2 regions of the Ventrimonas faecis genome follow, and region 1 is predicted to be linked to the other one. Evidence: a T-box and tRNA genes for the amino acid it is inferred to sense, from the RefSeq annotation. Region 1 holds a T-box; the other holds one or more tRNA genes.
What was found. A T-box is a leader RNA that pairs with one kind of tRNA and senses whether it is charged. The one in region 1 lies ahead of proS (proline--tRNA ligase), so its partner is inferred to be a tRNA-Pro.

Region 1 (7,920 bases):
AACTCTTTGTCACCGAAGATTTTCTTTACGCCGGTCTGGGCATCGTCAAAGTTGCCGTGAATGGAAACAACCGCAGTGTTTGCGCCCTTCTGGGTTACCATCTGCAGCTCCTGAACCTTGCTGACGCCGCCCTTCGGATAGAACACGATGATACGGGTTCCCGGTACATCCGCAAAACCAGCCATAGCGGCCTTTCCGGTATCTCCGGAGGTTGCAGTCAGGATGACGATTTCATTCTCCACATGATTCTTCTTTGCGGATGTGGTCATCAGGTACGGAAGAATGGACAGCGCCATGTCTTTGAAGGCAATGGTGCTTCCGTGGAACAGCTCCAGATAATAAGCGCCGTCTGCCTTGACAAGCGGAGCAATCTCCTCGGTGTCAAACTTGCTGTCGTAAGCGTGGTCGATGCAGTAGCGCAGCTCCTCCTCGGTGAAGTCTGTTAAGAACTGCTTCATAACGCGGTAAGCCGTTTCCTGGTAGGTCATGCCTGCCAGCTCTTCCATCGTTACATCCAGCTTCGGGATTGAAGTCGGCATGAACAGGCCGCCGTCGTCAGCCAGTCCTTTTAAAATAGCCTGAGATGCAGTCAGTCCGCTCTCGCCGCCTCTTGTGCTCTGATATGTTAAGTTCATAGCTCTCTTTCCTTTCTCCCTTTTCAGTGAATACGTTTTATACAGCTACAATTTTGTGTAACTACATTTTTGTTGATTGTAGCACAGGCAAATATCATTTGTCCATGCTTTCTTTGTGAACAAAAGGCATTCAATGTGTATTGAAGGTTTTTTTCGGATATGCTAAACTGAGGAAAATTGTAACTGTTCAGTACCTTCACAGTTACGGGAAATTATTGAATACAGCAAGAGGACTTTGATTATGTACACTTACGCCTGGTATCACTGGCTTACTTTCTTCTATATTTACTGTTTCTGCGGCTGGATCTTTGAATCCACCTATGTTTCCTTAAAACAGCACCATTTTGTCAATCGTGGTTTTCTGCGGCTCCCCATGCTGCCCCTTTATGGCACCGGCGCAGTCATGATGCTGTGGGTATCCCTGCCAGTCAAAGACAATCTGTTTCTCGTTTACTGCTCCGGCGTGGTGGCTGCCACCCTGCTGGAATATGTGACCGGCTACGTGATGGAACGGCTGTTCAAGGTCCGCTACTGGGATTACAGCAATCAGAGGTTTAACCTCCACGGTTACATCTGCCTGACCTCCTCCATTGCCTGGGGATTTTTAACCATCTTTATGACGGAAGTCATCCACAAACCCATCGAACGTTTTGTGCTGAACCTGCCGCCGGCACTGGAATGGTGCCTGCTGGGCGTAATCAGCGGATGCTTTGTCATGGATACCATCCAGTCCACGAAGGAAGCGCTCAACCTGGCCAAGGCCCTGGAGAATGTTGCAAAGCTGCGGGCCGAGCTGGAAGATATGCAGGTGCAGCTTGCACTCTTAAAAGCTGAGACCGCGCAGAATATTGAAACCGCTAAGGCAGAGCTGCGTGAAACCGTGGCTGAGAGTGTCGAAGCACACAAAGAAATGGTGGCTGCCCGCAAAGAAGCACTGGAAGATGCCGTTGCCGCCGGAAAAGAAAAACTGGCCGAGACGGCTGCGATTCAAAAGGATCGTCTCGCGGAAACCGCTGCGGCTCACAGGGAAATGCTGGCTACTGCGGCTGAGATTCACAAAGAAGCAATTGAGGCACGGAAGGAGGAACTGGTCGAGGCTGTGGAAGCCCACAGAGAAACTGTGGCTGCCCGCAGGGAGGAACTGGCCGAAACTGCCGCTGCACACAAAGCTGCCCTGGCTGCACGCATCAGCACACTGAACGCAAAGATGAACGAAACCACCCGTCTCTTAAACAGCAAAAAAACCGCGATTCGCCCATCCATCCTGCGCCGCAACCCAACCGCAGTGTCCAGACGCTTTGCCGATGCCTGGAAAGAGCTTTACAATGAATGGGAGAAACAGAAGCATGCGTAACAGGACAAGGTACCGGCTGCCCGGCCTGCATGTCATATCGGAGGCATTTTTATGGATTTAAAACAAATTGAATACATCGTAAAAATTGATGATGAGCACAGCATTACCCGCGCGGCGGAGAAGCTGTTCGTGACCCAGTCTGCCTTAAACCAGCAGCTTTTGCGGCTGGAAAAGGAGCTGGGTGCGCCACTCTTCCACCGCAGCAAGGTAGATATGCGCCCCACCGAAATTGGTCAGGTCTATTTAGACAACGCAAGGGAGATCCTGCGGATCAAGCAGCGTACCTACAATCTGATCAACGACATGACCGATGCAAAAAAAGGCCGCCTCTCCATCGGCTTTACGCCTGGGCGCGGCAGTGAAATGTTTACCCATGTCTACCCGGCCTTTCACCAGTCCTACCCGAATGTTGTCGTGGAACCCCATGAACTGAGCGTACACCGCCAGCAGCAGATGATATCCCAGGGTAATCTGGATATTGGTTTTCAGACACTTTCCGAACGCCAGAGAACCGACAGTGAGTACATAAAGCTTGGTGAGGAGGAGATTTTTCTCCTGGTGCCCAGCATTCATCCGGCTGTGGAACAGCTGACGGCCGCACAAACAGTTGCACCAGGTCCACATCACGCCACCAATCAGCAGTCAGCCGTGCCATATCCCATTGCCAACCTGGCCCTGTTTCAGTACGAGCCGTTTGTCCTGATGTACAAGGAATCCACGATCCGGGCCATCACCGATGAGATTTTCCGCAAGTCCGGCTTCACCCCAAACGTGCTGTTTGAAACTGCCAGCAACAACACGGTATTATCCATGATTGAGGCAAACCTCTGCTGCGGCGTGGTTCCAGAATACTATGTGCGCAGACTGCCAGAAGGGATCAGCTGTTTCGCGTTTGCTTCCCATCCGTCCTGGGATATTGTGGCCAACTACCGCAAGAACGGATACTTAAGTGAAGCAGCAAAATACTTCATCGAACTGGTCCGTGAATTCTGGACATAATAAAATATTTCAACAAAAATGGTTCTGGAAAACCACCACATCCGGCGTCTTCCAGAACCATTTTTCTATTGCAATATCAAATTTTTAGTATGCTCTGCCCCAGTAAACCATCTTCTTAGCCGGTTTTCCACAGCATACGCACTTGTCGGACAGGTGCTCCTGTGCGAACGGCATGCAGCGGGAGGTTGCAGCGGTGTCTTCTTTGATCTTGTCCTCGCAGGCCTGATCGCCGCACCACATAGCTTTTACAAAACCAGGTTTCTCATTGATGGTCTTTACAAACTCATCGTAAGTGGTTGCAACGTAGGTGTGGGAATCGCGGTGTGCTCTTGCGCGCTCCAGCATATCATTCTGGATGGTGTCTAAGAGCTCGCCTGCCTTTGCCTCAATCTCGTCTAAGGAAACCGTGATCTTCTCGTGGGTATCACGGCGAACCAGAACAGCCTCGTTGTTTTCGATATCTCTCGGTCCGATCTCCACACGTACCGGAATTCCACGCATCTCAGACTCACTGAACTTCCAGCCCGGGCTCTTGTCGGAATCGTCTACCTTTACCCTGAAGTTGGAAAGAACATCTCTTAATTCAAATGCTTTGTCCAGAACGCCCTCCTTCTGCTGCTGGATCGGAACGATCACAACCTGAGTCGGAGCAATTCTCGGCGGCAGTACCAGGCCGTTGTTGTCACCGTGTACCATGATGATAGCGCCGATCATACGGGTTGTCATGCCCCAGGAAGTCTGGTGCACATACTGCAGGGTGTTGTCTTTTGCTGCGTACTGAATGCCGAATGCCTTTGCGAATCCGTCACCGAAGTTATGGCTGGTACCGGACTGTAGGGCTTTTCCGTCGTGCATCAGGGACTCAATGGTGTAGGTAGCCTCTGCACCTGCAAATTTCTCTTTATCGGTCTTCTGGCCGCGGATCACCGGAATAGCCAGAACCTGCTCACAGAAATCTGCGTACAGATTCAGCATCTGGATGGTTCTTGCCTCAGCCTCCTCTGCGGTTGCGTGAGCGGTGTGTCCCTCCTGCCATAAGAACTCTCTGGAACGCAGGAACGGACGGGTGGTCTTCTCCCATCTTACTACGGAACACCACTGGTTATATACCTTCGGCAGATCACGGTAAGAGTGAATATCCTTTGCATAGAAGTCACAGAACAAAGTCTCAGAAGTCGGACGTACGCACAGGCGCTCCTGCAGCGGCTCCAGACCACCGTGGGTTACCCATGCAACCTCCGGCGCAAAACCTTCTACGTGATCTTTCTCTTTCTCCAGCAGACTCTCCGGAATGAAGATCGGCATGTATACATTCTGTACGCCGGTCTCTTTGAAGCGGCGGTCCAGTTCATGCTGAATGTTCTCCCAGATTGCGTAACCAGCCGGTTTGATGACCATGCAGCCCTTTACGCTCGCGTAGTCACACAGCTCTGCTTTTTTTACCACATCCGTATACCACTGGGCGAAATCCTCGTCCATGGATGTGATGGCTTCTACCATTTTCTTATCCTTTGCCATGTTTAATCTCCTTTATTTATAAAAAAAGTCACCCGGTCCTCTGCCATCTCTGACAAGGGACCGAATGACCAGATAAATTCGGCGGTACCACCCTGATTAGCGCTGCAATACGTGCAGAATCACTCACTCTATGCTCCGTTAACGCCGGAAACTACGCTGCAGTTCGCTGCAGGACTCCAAGGCCGGTTCAGCTTCCAGTGACATAAAGGCCTTGCACCTGATGGCCCTCTCTCTGTAATGTAATGTCCGCTTACTAATCCTCTTCACTGTCGTTTTCTAATGCTTGATTTTAAGCCATTTTGCCCGCTTTGTCAAGGGAAGGCGCACTGTCCTCTCCTTTTATTATTATTCAAATAATTTATCTGCTTATTTTTGTGGAAAACAGAAAATTTCTGTCAAAATTTCATTCATTTTTTAACTTGACATTTTATTTTTGTCTGCCTATAATGCAAACCATAAACTTAAGACCCAAACCGATCACAGCGAATGTGCCGCCGCGCATTCCGGATCAATAAAACAGGCAAAGGCGCTTGGAGATCTGATTCTCTGAGCGCCTTTTCGCATCTTATTCAGAAAGGCCAGGAGTGCCGGTTGTTCCAGCAGTTCTGGAAGGTGAATGACATGGCTGACATGGTAAAAGTCGAACATCTGAAAAAAAATTTCGGGGACCTTGAGGTCCTGAAAGATATCAATCTGACGGTAAAGGAAGGCGAAAAGCTGGTCATCATCGGCCCGTCCGGTTCCGGTAAATCCACCTTTATCCGGTGCATCAACCATCTGGAGGATCCGACCTCGGGTACCATCTCCATCGCCGGAACCCCTGTTACCAAAAAGAACTACCTGGACATGGCCAAGAAATATTCTTCCATGGTCTTCCAGCAGTTTAACCTTTATCCGCACCTGACGGTACTGGAAAACCTGACACTCGCTCCCATCAAGCTGCAGCACGTTCCAAAGGAAGAAGCCAAAGCCACTGCGTTAAAATGTCTGGACCGGGTTGGATTAAAGGCCAAGGCCGGCAATTATCCGGTACAGCTCTCCGGCGGGCAGCAGCAGCGTGTAGCCATTGCCAGAGCACTCTGCACGAATCAGCCGTTGATTCTTTTTGATGAACCTACCTCAGCACTGGATCCGGAAATGGTCCAGGAGGTTTTAAATGTTATGGTCGAGCTGGCCAAGGAAAATATCACCATGATCTGTGTCACTCATGAAATGGGATTTGCCAGACAGGTCGCTGACCGGGTGATCTTCATGGACGGTGGATATATTGTTGAGGAAGGGACACCGGAGCATTTCTTCACCGCCCCGGAGCATGAGCGCACCAAAGCGTTCTTAAGCAAGATTTTACATTAATTTTTCTATGAGGAGGAAACAATTATGAAAAAGAGCATGAAAAAAGTAACTGCCATGACCATGGCCGCTATGATGGCCGCACTGTTAGGCGGATGTGGTTCCTCATCCTCTGAGACCACCGCTGCTGCCACTACCGCAAAAGCAGAGGAAACCACTGCCGCAGCTTCCGAAGCTGGTTCCACAGAGGCTGCTGCTTCTGGCGATGTCAGCGCAGACGTACAGAAAATTGTTGACCGCGGCGTTTTAAAAGTAGGATGCAAATCCGATGTTCCGAACTTCTCCCTGCAGAACACCGCAACCGGTGAATACGAAGGCTTTGAAGATGATCTGGCGTACAACATTGCCGGTGAAATCTTCGGATGCACTCCGGAGGAAGCCAAAGACAAGAAACTGGTTGAGTTCCAGGGCGTTACCGCCAAGACCAGAGGACCGCTTCTGGAGAACGGCGAGATTGACCTGGTTATCGCAACCTTTACCATTACCGATGAGAGAAAAGAAACCTACAACTTCTCCACTCCGTACTACACCGACGCCGTTGGCCTTCTGGTAAACAACGATTCCGGCATCGAGTCCATTGAAGATCTGGACGGCAAGATCATCGGCGTAGCCCAGTCCTCCACCACCAAGGATGGCTTCAAAGCCTATGTGGAGGAAAAAGCCCTCAACGTAAATCCGGAGTTCCAGGAATTTGACGGTTACCCGGCACTGGCTCAGGCCCTGGCTACCAAGCAGATTGACTGCTTCTCTGTAGACCGCGCGATCCTTTCCGGTTATGTAAATGATTCCAACCATATTCTGGATGACCGCTTCAGTGAGCAGGAATACGGTGTTGCATCCGCAAAAGAGAACACCGGTCTTGCTGAACTGGTAGACAAGAAAGTAACTTCCATGCTTTCCGACGGTTCCATGAAAGCACTGCAGGATCAGTGGAACTTACAGTAAAATAATCCGGAAAATGATATCGAGAACGCGTCACTGGCGCGTTCTCTGATTTTATCAAACTATGAAACAGTAAAGGATGATGGGTATTATGATCAAAGGTCTTTTAGAAGGAAAACGATGGGCCGCCCTTTTGAAGGCGCTCCCTGAATATTATGTGCCGGGATTTATCATGACTCTGAAGATTTCCATCGTCGGCCTTCTGGTCGCCTTGGTCCTGGGAATTGTGTTCGGTACATTTTCTACAATGAAATTCAAACCCGCAAAAATTCTTGCCCGCATTTACGTGGAATTTTTGCAGAACACACCACTGGCACTGCAGATCCTGTTTTACTACTCGGTGCTTCCACTCCTCTTTTCCAATTCCGGCTTCCGTATCCCCAAGTTTGTTCTTGGCGTTATCGGAGTCGGCGTATACCACGGAGCTTACATAGCAGAGGTGATCCGTACCGGTATCGAGGCTGTACCAAAAGGGCAGTCCGAGGCCGCAGCTTCCCAGGGTTTTTCGTATCTGGAGACCATGTACTATATCATTCTTCCCCAGACGATCCGCATCATCATGCCGCCTCTGGCAAATCAGGCACTGAATCTGGTGAAGAACACTTCTATCCTGGCCATGGTAGCCGGAATGGACCTGATGTACTACACCGATTCCTGGGGTGCTGACCGCGGATACTTTGCCCAGGCCTATTTCACCAGCGCGCTGCTGTATTTTATCATCTGCTTCCCGCTGGCCCGCCTTGGACGTTATCTGGAGATTCGCTCTATGCGTCTTCCGGCACCGAAAAAAATCGTGATTGAGGAGGAAGGCTTATGTTAGCATTGTTTGATCAGATTTTTACCTTTGCCAATGTCACCTTCATGCTAAAGGGCCTGGCCATGTCCGTAGCCATCGCAGTGCTGGCCACCATCATCAGCATGTTCTTCGGCACGATCCTGGCCCTGATCCGCACCTACGCGAACGGACCATTCCAGTGGGCTTCCGCCCTGGTTGCTGTATACACGGAGTTTTTCCGCTGCACGCCGAATCTGCTGTGGATCCTCTGGATCTATTTCACCATCAAGGGAAATAAAATTGCGGTTTCCGTGTTTGCTATCTCCCTGTTTACCTCCGCTGTTATG
Region 2 (7,920 bases), on a different contig from region 1:
CCATCTGCTTTTCCGAATTTTTCAACTTTTCCACAAGCAAAATCCCGCGCTGATTTCTGATCTGCATCCTTGCCATCTTTCTTCCTAGCCCGGCTCCAAGCCTCTTTCTGGTCTGTTTTCTGCTCAGAAGATTTTCCGGCCTTTTTCACCTGCTTCTCTCCAACCCACTCTTCAAATTTATCGTCCAGACTCCGTCCCTGCTTTCCGGCAGCCGGTTTCTTCTTCCAATTTTCTTTTCTTACATTTCTATCCTGTTTCACAGTATTCAAGCCCCTTGTCTTTTTCTTTAAAATATTTATAATATAATGATACCAGGGTTCCAAAGTCAAAATCTGACGCAAGCTTGCTTGCAGGAAGATTTCTGACCTCGGAACCCGCCAAAAAATACGATTACATACCTTCAGGAGGAACCCTTATGTCCCATACATCCGATAACAACACACAAGCCGGTGCGTTACACACCGGCGAGGATTCTTTTTATATGGATCCGGTTCTCTACACCGGGCGTCCGACGGACTGCTCCGGGCGGCTGGAGAAGGAGATCCGCACCTATGACCTGTTAGATGAGCTCCAGATTCCTTACTGGCGGCTGGATCACGATGCCACCGCCACCATTGACGCCTGCCATGACGTGGATGTCCGGCTGGACATTGAGATCTGCAAGAACCTGTTCCTCTGCAATGCCCAGAAAACCGATTTTTACATGCTCATGATGCCGGGTCACAAGAAGTTTAAGACGGCGAAGCTTTCCAAACAGATTGGAAGCGCCCGCCTTTCCTTTGCAAGCTCGGAATTCATGGAGGAATTTCTGGATATCACGCCGGGTTCTGTCAGCGTGCTGGGGCTGATGAATGACAAGAATAACCGTGTGCGGCTGCTCATCGACCAGGATGTGATCGACCACCACACCTTTGTGGGCTGTCATCCATGCATCAACACCTCCAGCTTAAAGCTTTACACGAAGGACATTCTGGAGAAGTTTCTCCCGGCAGTCCATCATGAATATACGATCGTCAATCTTCCATGGGAAGACTGATCTGATTCCATGTCAGAACTGCAGATAAATGGCCAAATCCGATGTCCGGACTGCCTGCGCACAGTTTCTGCCATGGAACCAGTTACTCATTTCTTATTTACTCAGCGGTCTGGTGACTTCTTTCAGCCAGGCCGCTTCTTCTGCGTCCAGATGCGGCGCGATCTTTTCGTATACCTGTGCGTGGTACTCGTTGAGCCATGCCAGATCCTGCTCTTCCATCAAAGACACATCCACCGGTTCCAGGTCGATCGGCACATAGGTCAGATATTCAAAGCTTAAGAACTGGCCATAGTCGGTCTTTTCATCTTTCTTGCAATAAATCAGATTCTCTGTACGGATGCCATGGCTGCCTTCAATATAGATTCCCGGCTCATCGGAACATACCATACCCGGCATAAACGGCGTGTTTTCCTGACGCTCCGGAACCACACGGTAACGGATGCCGATCGGTCGCTCATGTACATTTAACAGATAACCCACGCCATGACCGGTTCCATGATTAAAATCCAGTCCGCGCTTCCAGAACGGCTCTCTCGCTGCATAGTCCAAGCTCAGTCCGCTGCAGCCTTCCAGGAATTTCACATGGCCCAGGCGCAGCATGCTCATCAGAACCAGGGTGTAATGCTCTTTTTCCTCATCGGTCACCGGTCCCAGGGCGATGGTACGGGTGATGTCGGTGGTTCCCTCGTAATACTGGCCGCCGGAATCTACCAGGTACAGGCCTCTTGCCTGCAGGCTCGCGCAATGCTCTGGCACGGCATGATAATGGCACAGCGCCGCATTTTCCCCATATGCAGAGATTGTGTTGAAGCTGATATCCAGTGCTCCATGCTCCCGGCGCATCTGGTCAAGACGGTCAGCCACGCTGCACTCATCCATCGGGATCTTGCCGATGTTTTTCTTCAGCCAGTAAATGTATTTTGTCATGACCACGCCATCGGTGATGTGAGCCTTCTTCATATTTTCAATCTCGGTCGCATTTTTCTGAGTCTTGGCATATACAGTCGGATTCATCTGATCGATGATCTGATTCTGCGCCTGCACGCTCTCATAAATGGCAAAGTTCACGCGGCTCTTCTCCAGAAGCACGGTATGGTCTTTTAGCTCCTTCACATCCGCGTAAATGTCATTGTACGGACGGATGGACACGCCCAGAGATTCCAGGTAAGCACGCACCTCATCCGAAATCACCTGCGGATTCACATAGAAATACAGGTTCTCCCCGGTTACCATCAGGTAAGACAACACCACCGGATTGCACGGAATGTCGTTGCCACGGATATTGAACAGCCAGACAATATCGTCCAGCGTGGTGATGATATGCACATCCGCGTAAGCCTTCTTCATGGCTTCGCGCAGGTTTTTAATCTTCTCAGCAGCGGCCTGTCCTGCGTATTTTTCTTCCAGGATCCATACCGGCTCTGCGGAAAGCTCCGGGCGGTTTTCCCAGATTTCGCCGATCAGGTCATGCTCGGAACAGATGGATGCCTGCTTCCGGGAAAGACGCTCCTGTAAGCTTTCTCCGGTCTTGCTGTTGATGACACGGCCATCAAAGCCAAGCACACCCTGCTCCGGCATGTGGTCTGCCAGGTACTGCTCCACGGTTGGAACTCCCGGCTGGCCCATTTTCATAAGTTCTACGCCGCTGTCCTTCAGCTCTGCTGCCGCCTGCACGAAATAGCGGCCATCGGTCCACAGACCGGCCCAGTCCTTCATGATCAAGGAAATACCCGCAGAACCGGTAAATCCGGTGATGTACTTTCTGCATGCAAAATGCTCCCCCACATACTCCGACTCATGGAAATCTGCTGTCGGCACCAGATAGGCATCCATATGATAAGTCTCCATCAGTCTGCGGAGACGCGCAATTCTCTCTGTAATTTCGTTCATGTTATTATCCTCACTTTTCATTCTGACGCATGGCATCCTCAATAGCTGCCGCAATGCCTTCACTGTAGGTTGGATGAGCACGCATCGCCAGGGAAAGCTGCTCGGCAGTCAGTCCGTTTGCAATGGCCGTAGCCATTTCTCCGATCATGTCCGTGGCGCGTGGGCACATCATTTGCGCCCCCACAATGGTATTGGAATATGCCTCAAAGATCAGGCGGATAAAGCCGTGCTCCTCCCTGGCAATGATGGATTTGCCGTTCTCTCCCATATCGTAAACGCCGCAGCGCACTTTCATGCCAAGTTCTCCGGCCTTCGCCTCCGTGAGGCCAACCGTAGCAATCTCCGGCTCGGTATAGATGCAGCTCGGCACGATCGGCAGAGAGACAAACATGCCGTTTGGCACTGCCTCCAGACGGATGGTATGCGGCTTTCCCGCCAGATTTTCAATGACGTAGGTTGCCTGCGCCATAGCCACATGGGCCAGTTGTGTTTTTGCAGAAACATCTCCAATCGCATAGATTCCCGGTTCGCTAGTCTCAAAGTCCGCATTTACCACCGGTCTTCCATGCTCCATCTGCAGGCTCATATCCTCTCCAAGAAGACCTTCCGTGTAAGGCGTTCGTCCCACGGCTACCACGACCTGATTGGTCTTGATCTGGGTCGTCTCATCGGTCAGCAGATGGCGCACGGTACATACCAGACCTTCCTCCCGCTGGATTTCCTCTACCATAGCATTGCAGTAAACAGTAATGCCCTTCTTGACGAGCTGTTCCTTTAATGCTTCGGAGACCTCCTCATCCATCGGACCTAACAGATGCGGTCCTTTCTCTACAATGGTCACCTTAGAGCAGAGTGCCTGAAAAATGGTAGCAAACTCTACACCGATGACACCGCCGCCCATAATCACAATGCGGTCATAATTCCAGGTGGGCACTGCCAGCAGACGGTCACTGTTGATAACGCCCGGCAGATTGATGCCGGGAATGTTCGGCATGATCGGCTTCGCACCGGTAGCGATAATGATATTCTTTGCCCGGAGATATTCCTTGCCGTTCTCTCCCACCACTTCGATGGTCTTTTCCCGGCGGATAGTCGCCTTTCCTTTGATAAAAGTAATGTTATTTTTATCAAACAGCTTCTGGATCTCGCCCCGGTAACGGCGCACAGAACGCTTCTTGTAATCCTGCATTTTTGCGAAATCGAAGGAGATAAAATCGGTAGAGACACCGAATTCATCCCCGTGCTGCATCATGGAAAAAATGTTGGACGCGTGCAGCAGCGCCTTGGTGGGAATGCAGCCCCGGTTGATGCAGATGCCGCCCAGCTTGTTCTCATCCACCACGGCCACCTTCATGCCGAAGGATGCGCCTTTGATGGCCGCCGTGTAGCCGCCCGGCCCTGCTCCGATAATCACCAGATCATAATATGTTGCCATAAATTTGTATTCCTTTCGTTCTGTCACGATTTTTTTCTGTCATTGTACCTGCGCAGCAATTTGCAGCCGCACCTGCCTAAAACAGATGCAGCTCTTCGCAAGCCTTATAAACTCCGTCCTCGCCAATGGGCGCGGTAACGTAATCCGCTGCCTCCTTCAGCTGCGGATGCCCATTGCCCATAGCCACGCCGATGCCTGCGGTAGTCACGATCTCATAATCATTCATACTGTCGCCAAAGGCGATCGTGTTCTTCAGCGGGATATTCCAGGCTTTGCAGAGGCGTTTGAGGCCTTCTGCTTTGGAGGCGTCCTTTTCTATGATATCGGCCCCTTCCCGGCTGGAAAACAGCGGAAGCTTCAGCATAGGGAATGCCGCCTCCACTTCTTTCGCTCCAGGCTCCCGGCCAATGTAGGCCAGCGTGCGCACCGGCATGTCCAGAAGCTTCCACGGGTCGCGAAATTTCCGGTCCGACATCTGCCAGCGCACCATGTCGTGGCGGGTCACGCACCACGGATTGACGAAATAATCGATATCTCCCACGGTCATCCCGATGGCGTAATCCTTTCCTTCCGCGAAATGCAACAGTTCTTCTACCAGTTCCCGCTTCATACAATGTTCATAGATCAGCTCCGGGCCGATGGTAATCTTGTTGCCATTTAAATGAATGATGGCATCCGGCTTCACCTCATCTGCCAGGCCCTCGCTGAACTTGGCATCCATATCGCGGCCAGTAGCGATCACGATATAGTAATTTTTGCGAAGCAGATCCAGCGCTTTGATGGCGCTGTCCGGGATCTTATAATCTGCATGGTTCAGCAGTGTCATGTCCATGTCAAAGCTGACGATTCCCTTCATAAATAACTCTCCGTTTTCCTTCTGTAATCGCGGCTGCGAGCAATCCGCCAGCCGCCGGTAATTCTAGTATCCATGATAACAAAGTACGGGGGGACTGTAAAGTATAAAAAAAGCACGGGCCACCGTTCCTGCGTGGTTTTCCGTGCTTGAATTCTATCAGTTAATCGGGGCAACAGGATTTGAACCTGCGACCTCTCGGCCCCCAGCCGAGCGCGCTACCAAGCTACGCCATACCCCGATCGAACTATAATAGTATAGCAAAAATATATGGACTTGAAAAGTGTTTTCCGAAATTTTTTACGTTTTTGTGTTTTTGCATTTATGTTTCAGATTCTCCCCCAGTTACCCGCCTGATATGAATCGCAAGAAATCCGGTTTCTTCTTTCGCAAGAACCAGCCTCAGCTCCTGTTCCAGTTTTTTCAAAATCTGCTCAGCCAGCGCGTATTCGAATGGGAACTGCTCTTTTGCGTATGCTTCCAGATCAAGATCCGTGCATTCTCCCTTTCTGGCCCGGGCCAGCATATAGCGGACATGACTCATCAGCCGGTTGTAACCGAGAGAGCCATAAGGAAGCTTCTTTCCGGTTCCTTCCTCAATCATGGTCATGCAGACACCTACCAGACGGGCTGTTTCCAGGGAATCCGCCACATTCTCCTGCGCCAGTCCGGCGTGGATATGCAGGGCAATGAAGCCTGCTTCATCCTCCCCAAGGACGGTTCCCGTCATCTTTTTTAAGATTTCGCATCCTTTTCTGGCTGCTTCGTACTCATCTCCAAATAAGGCTGCAATATCATGCTGAAACGGATTGGGAATTTCTTTCTTCTCTCTGGCCCGTGCTGCTGCCATAGCAATGTGATCTGCCATTGGGATCAGAATATCATGCTGCAGTGGTCCCATCGCCGCTTCTGCCATCTCTATGATTTTTCCGGCTGCTTCAATATAAATCGGATCTATGCCATTTACGCAGGTCAATGCAGATGTTTTTTCGCTCACAAGCTCATAACGGCGTCCCTTAGGAAGTTCTGCCATCCGCTCTCCCATACGATGTCCGAAGCCGACCCCGTTTCCCAGAAGAATCTGCTCCTGACCGTTGGCATCATCCAGCACCAGAATCCCGTTATTGTTCAATACTTTGATTACCCGATACATAAAAAATACCTCCTGCATCTTATGCCTGTCCTGTTATTATACACGACAACCTTAGGATGCAGGAAGTACTTTTTGTTTCGTATGATAAATACTCCCTAAGTTTTTATCTTACTTGCAGATCTGTCCGATCGGATCCAGCCGTTTTACCTGCTTTTCTCCCTCTAAGCTTAAGCTTTCTCCTTCCGTCAGTCCTGTAAAAATAACGATGCAGGCATCGCTCACTGCGTGTTCCCGGATATAGGCCGGGTCAAATTCCATGAGCTTATCTCCCTTTTTGATTTTCTGTCCATCGCTTACAAATACGGTAAAACCCTCCCCATTCAGTTTCACAGTGTCTACACCGATATGGAGCAGATATTCCATACCATCCGCTGCTTTCAGGCCAATCGCATGTTTGCTCGGAAATACAAACATGACTTCACCATCTTCCGGTGCCGCAACGATTCCATCTTCCGGCATAACCAGGTAGCCATCGCCCATCGCTTTGCTGGCAAAAGCCTCATCCGGTGCCTCCGTAATCGGCTTTAATACGCCCTGGAACGGAGAGTAAAGTTTATGGACGTTTTCTGCGATGTTCTTGCTCTCTGCCAGATTCACAGATGCTTCGGTTTCCGCAGTCACTTTGGTGCCCATATTCTCTACACCATCTGTAGCTTCTGCGGTATCCTCCTCATGTTCCTCTGCCAGATAAGCTTCCAGCTCGGATTTGATCACAGTCACCTGCGGTCCGTAAATAATCTGGATTCCCTGCCCTTTTACGATAACGCCTACCGCGCCGGTCGACTTCAACAGCTTTTCATCAACCAGCGACGAGTCTGTGATAGAGCAGCGGAGCCGTGTCGCGCAGCAGTCCACGGAAGTGATATTGTTTCTTCCTCCCATACCCATTACAATGGCTGCACTCCGGCTGTCTTTCCTGTTTTCTGCCTGGCTGCAGCTTTCTCCCTCTTTCGCTTCAGTCCTGCGGGCATTCACATCAGCCTTCGTGTAGAGCTTCGTCTCCTCGTCATCGTCCTCACGTCCCGGTGTTTTCAAATCAAATTTTTTAATCAGAAAACTAAACAAAAAGTAATACAGAAGGAAATACACAATTCCTGCCGGAATGATGCGAAGCCAGCTGGTTTTCGCATTGCCCTGAAGCACACCGAAAATCACCAGATCCAGAAGACCACCGGAAAATGTAAGGCCCACTGCAATGTTCAAAATATGCGCAACCATATAGGCACTTCCGGCCAGAATCACCTGAACCGCAAACAGCATTGGTGCTACAAACAGGAAAGAGAACTCAATTGGTTCTGTGATACCGGTAAACATGCAGGCCAGCGCCGCACTTAAAAGCAGACCTCCTGCTGCCTTTTTCTTTTCCGGTTTTGCGCACCGGTACATGGCCAGCGCCGCACCAGGAAGTCCAAAAATCATAAAAATAAACTCACCGGAAAAATACCGGGTAGCATCCGCGCTGAAATGCGTCACATCTGACGAAGCCAGCTGCGCAAAGAAAATGTTCTGGCCGCCCTGAATCAGATTTCCATCCACCATCATGGTGCCGCCTA

Region 2: it encodes a tRNA-Pro, which carries the amino acid that the T-box ahead of proS (proline--tRNA ligase) is inferred to sense. The anticodon was not compared.

Annotation. Positions count from the first base shown of each region.
Region 1 is NZ_JBBMFJ010000009.1:48,294-56,213, forward strand. Features, by position in the region: gene thrC (threonine synthase) at 1-635, opposite strand, end outside; gene WMO41_RS06145 (putative ABC transporter permease) at 877-1,989, shown strand; gene WMO41_RS06150 (LysR family transcriptional regulator) at 2,041-2,988, shown strand; gene proS (proline--tRNA ligase) at 3,073-4,506, opposite strand; T-box leader at 4,559-4,782, opposite strand; gene WMO41_RS06160 (amino acid ABC transporter ATP-binding protein) at 5,128-5,859, shown strand; gene WMO41_RS06165 (transporter substrate-binding domain-containing protein) at 5,884-6,801, shown strand; gene WMO41_RS06170 (ABC transporter permease subunit) at 6,890-7,618, shown strand; gene WMO41_RS06175 (amino acid ABC transporter permease) at 7,612-7,920, shown strand, end outside.
Region 2 is NZ_JBBMFJ010000031.1:13,620-21,539, reverse strand. Features, by position in the region: gene rlmD (23S rRNA (uracil(1939)-C(5))-methyltransferase RlmD) at 1-260, opposite strand, end outside; gene WMO41_RS13215 (prolyl-tRNA synthetase associated domain-containing protein) at 416-1,036, shown strand; gene WMO41_RS13210 (aminopeptidase P family protein) at 1,130-2,926, opposite strand; gene lpdA (dihydrolipoyl dehydrogenase) at 2,937-4,361, opposite strand; gene WMO41_RS13200 (Cof-type HAD-IIB family hydrolase) at 4,438-5,217, opposite strand; tRNA gene WMO41_RS13195 (tRNA-Pro) at 5,382-5,455, opposite strand; gene WMO41_RS13190 (PRD domain-containing protein) at 5,537-6,367, opposite strand; gene WMO41_RS13185 (PTS sugar transporter subunit IIABC) at 6,476-7,920, opposite strand, start outside.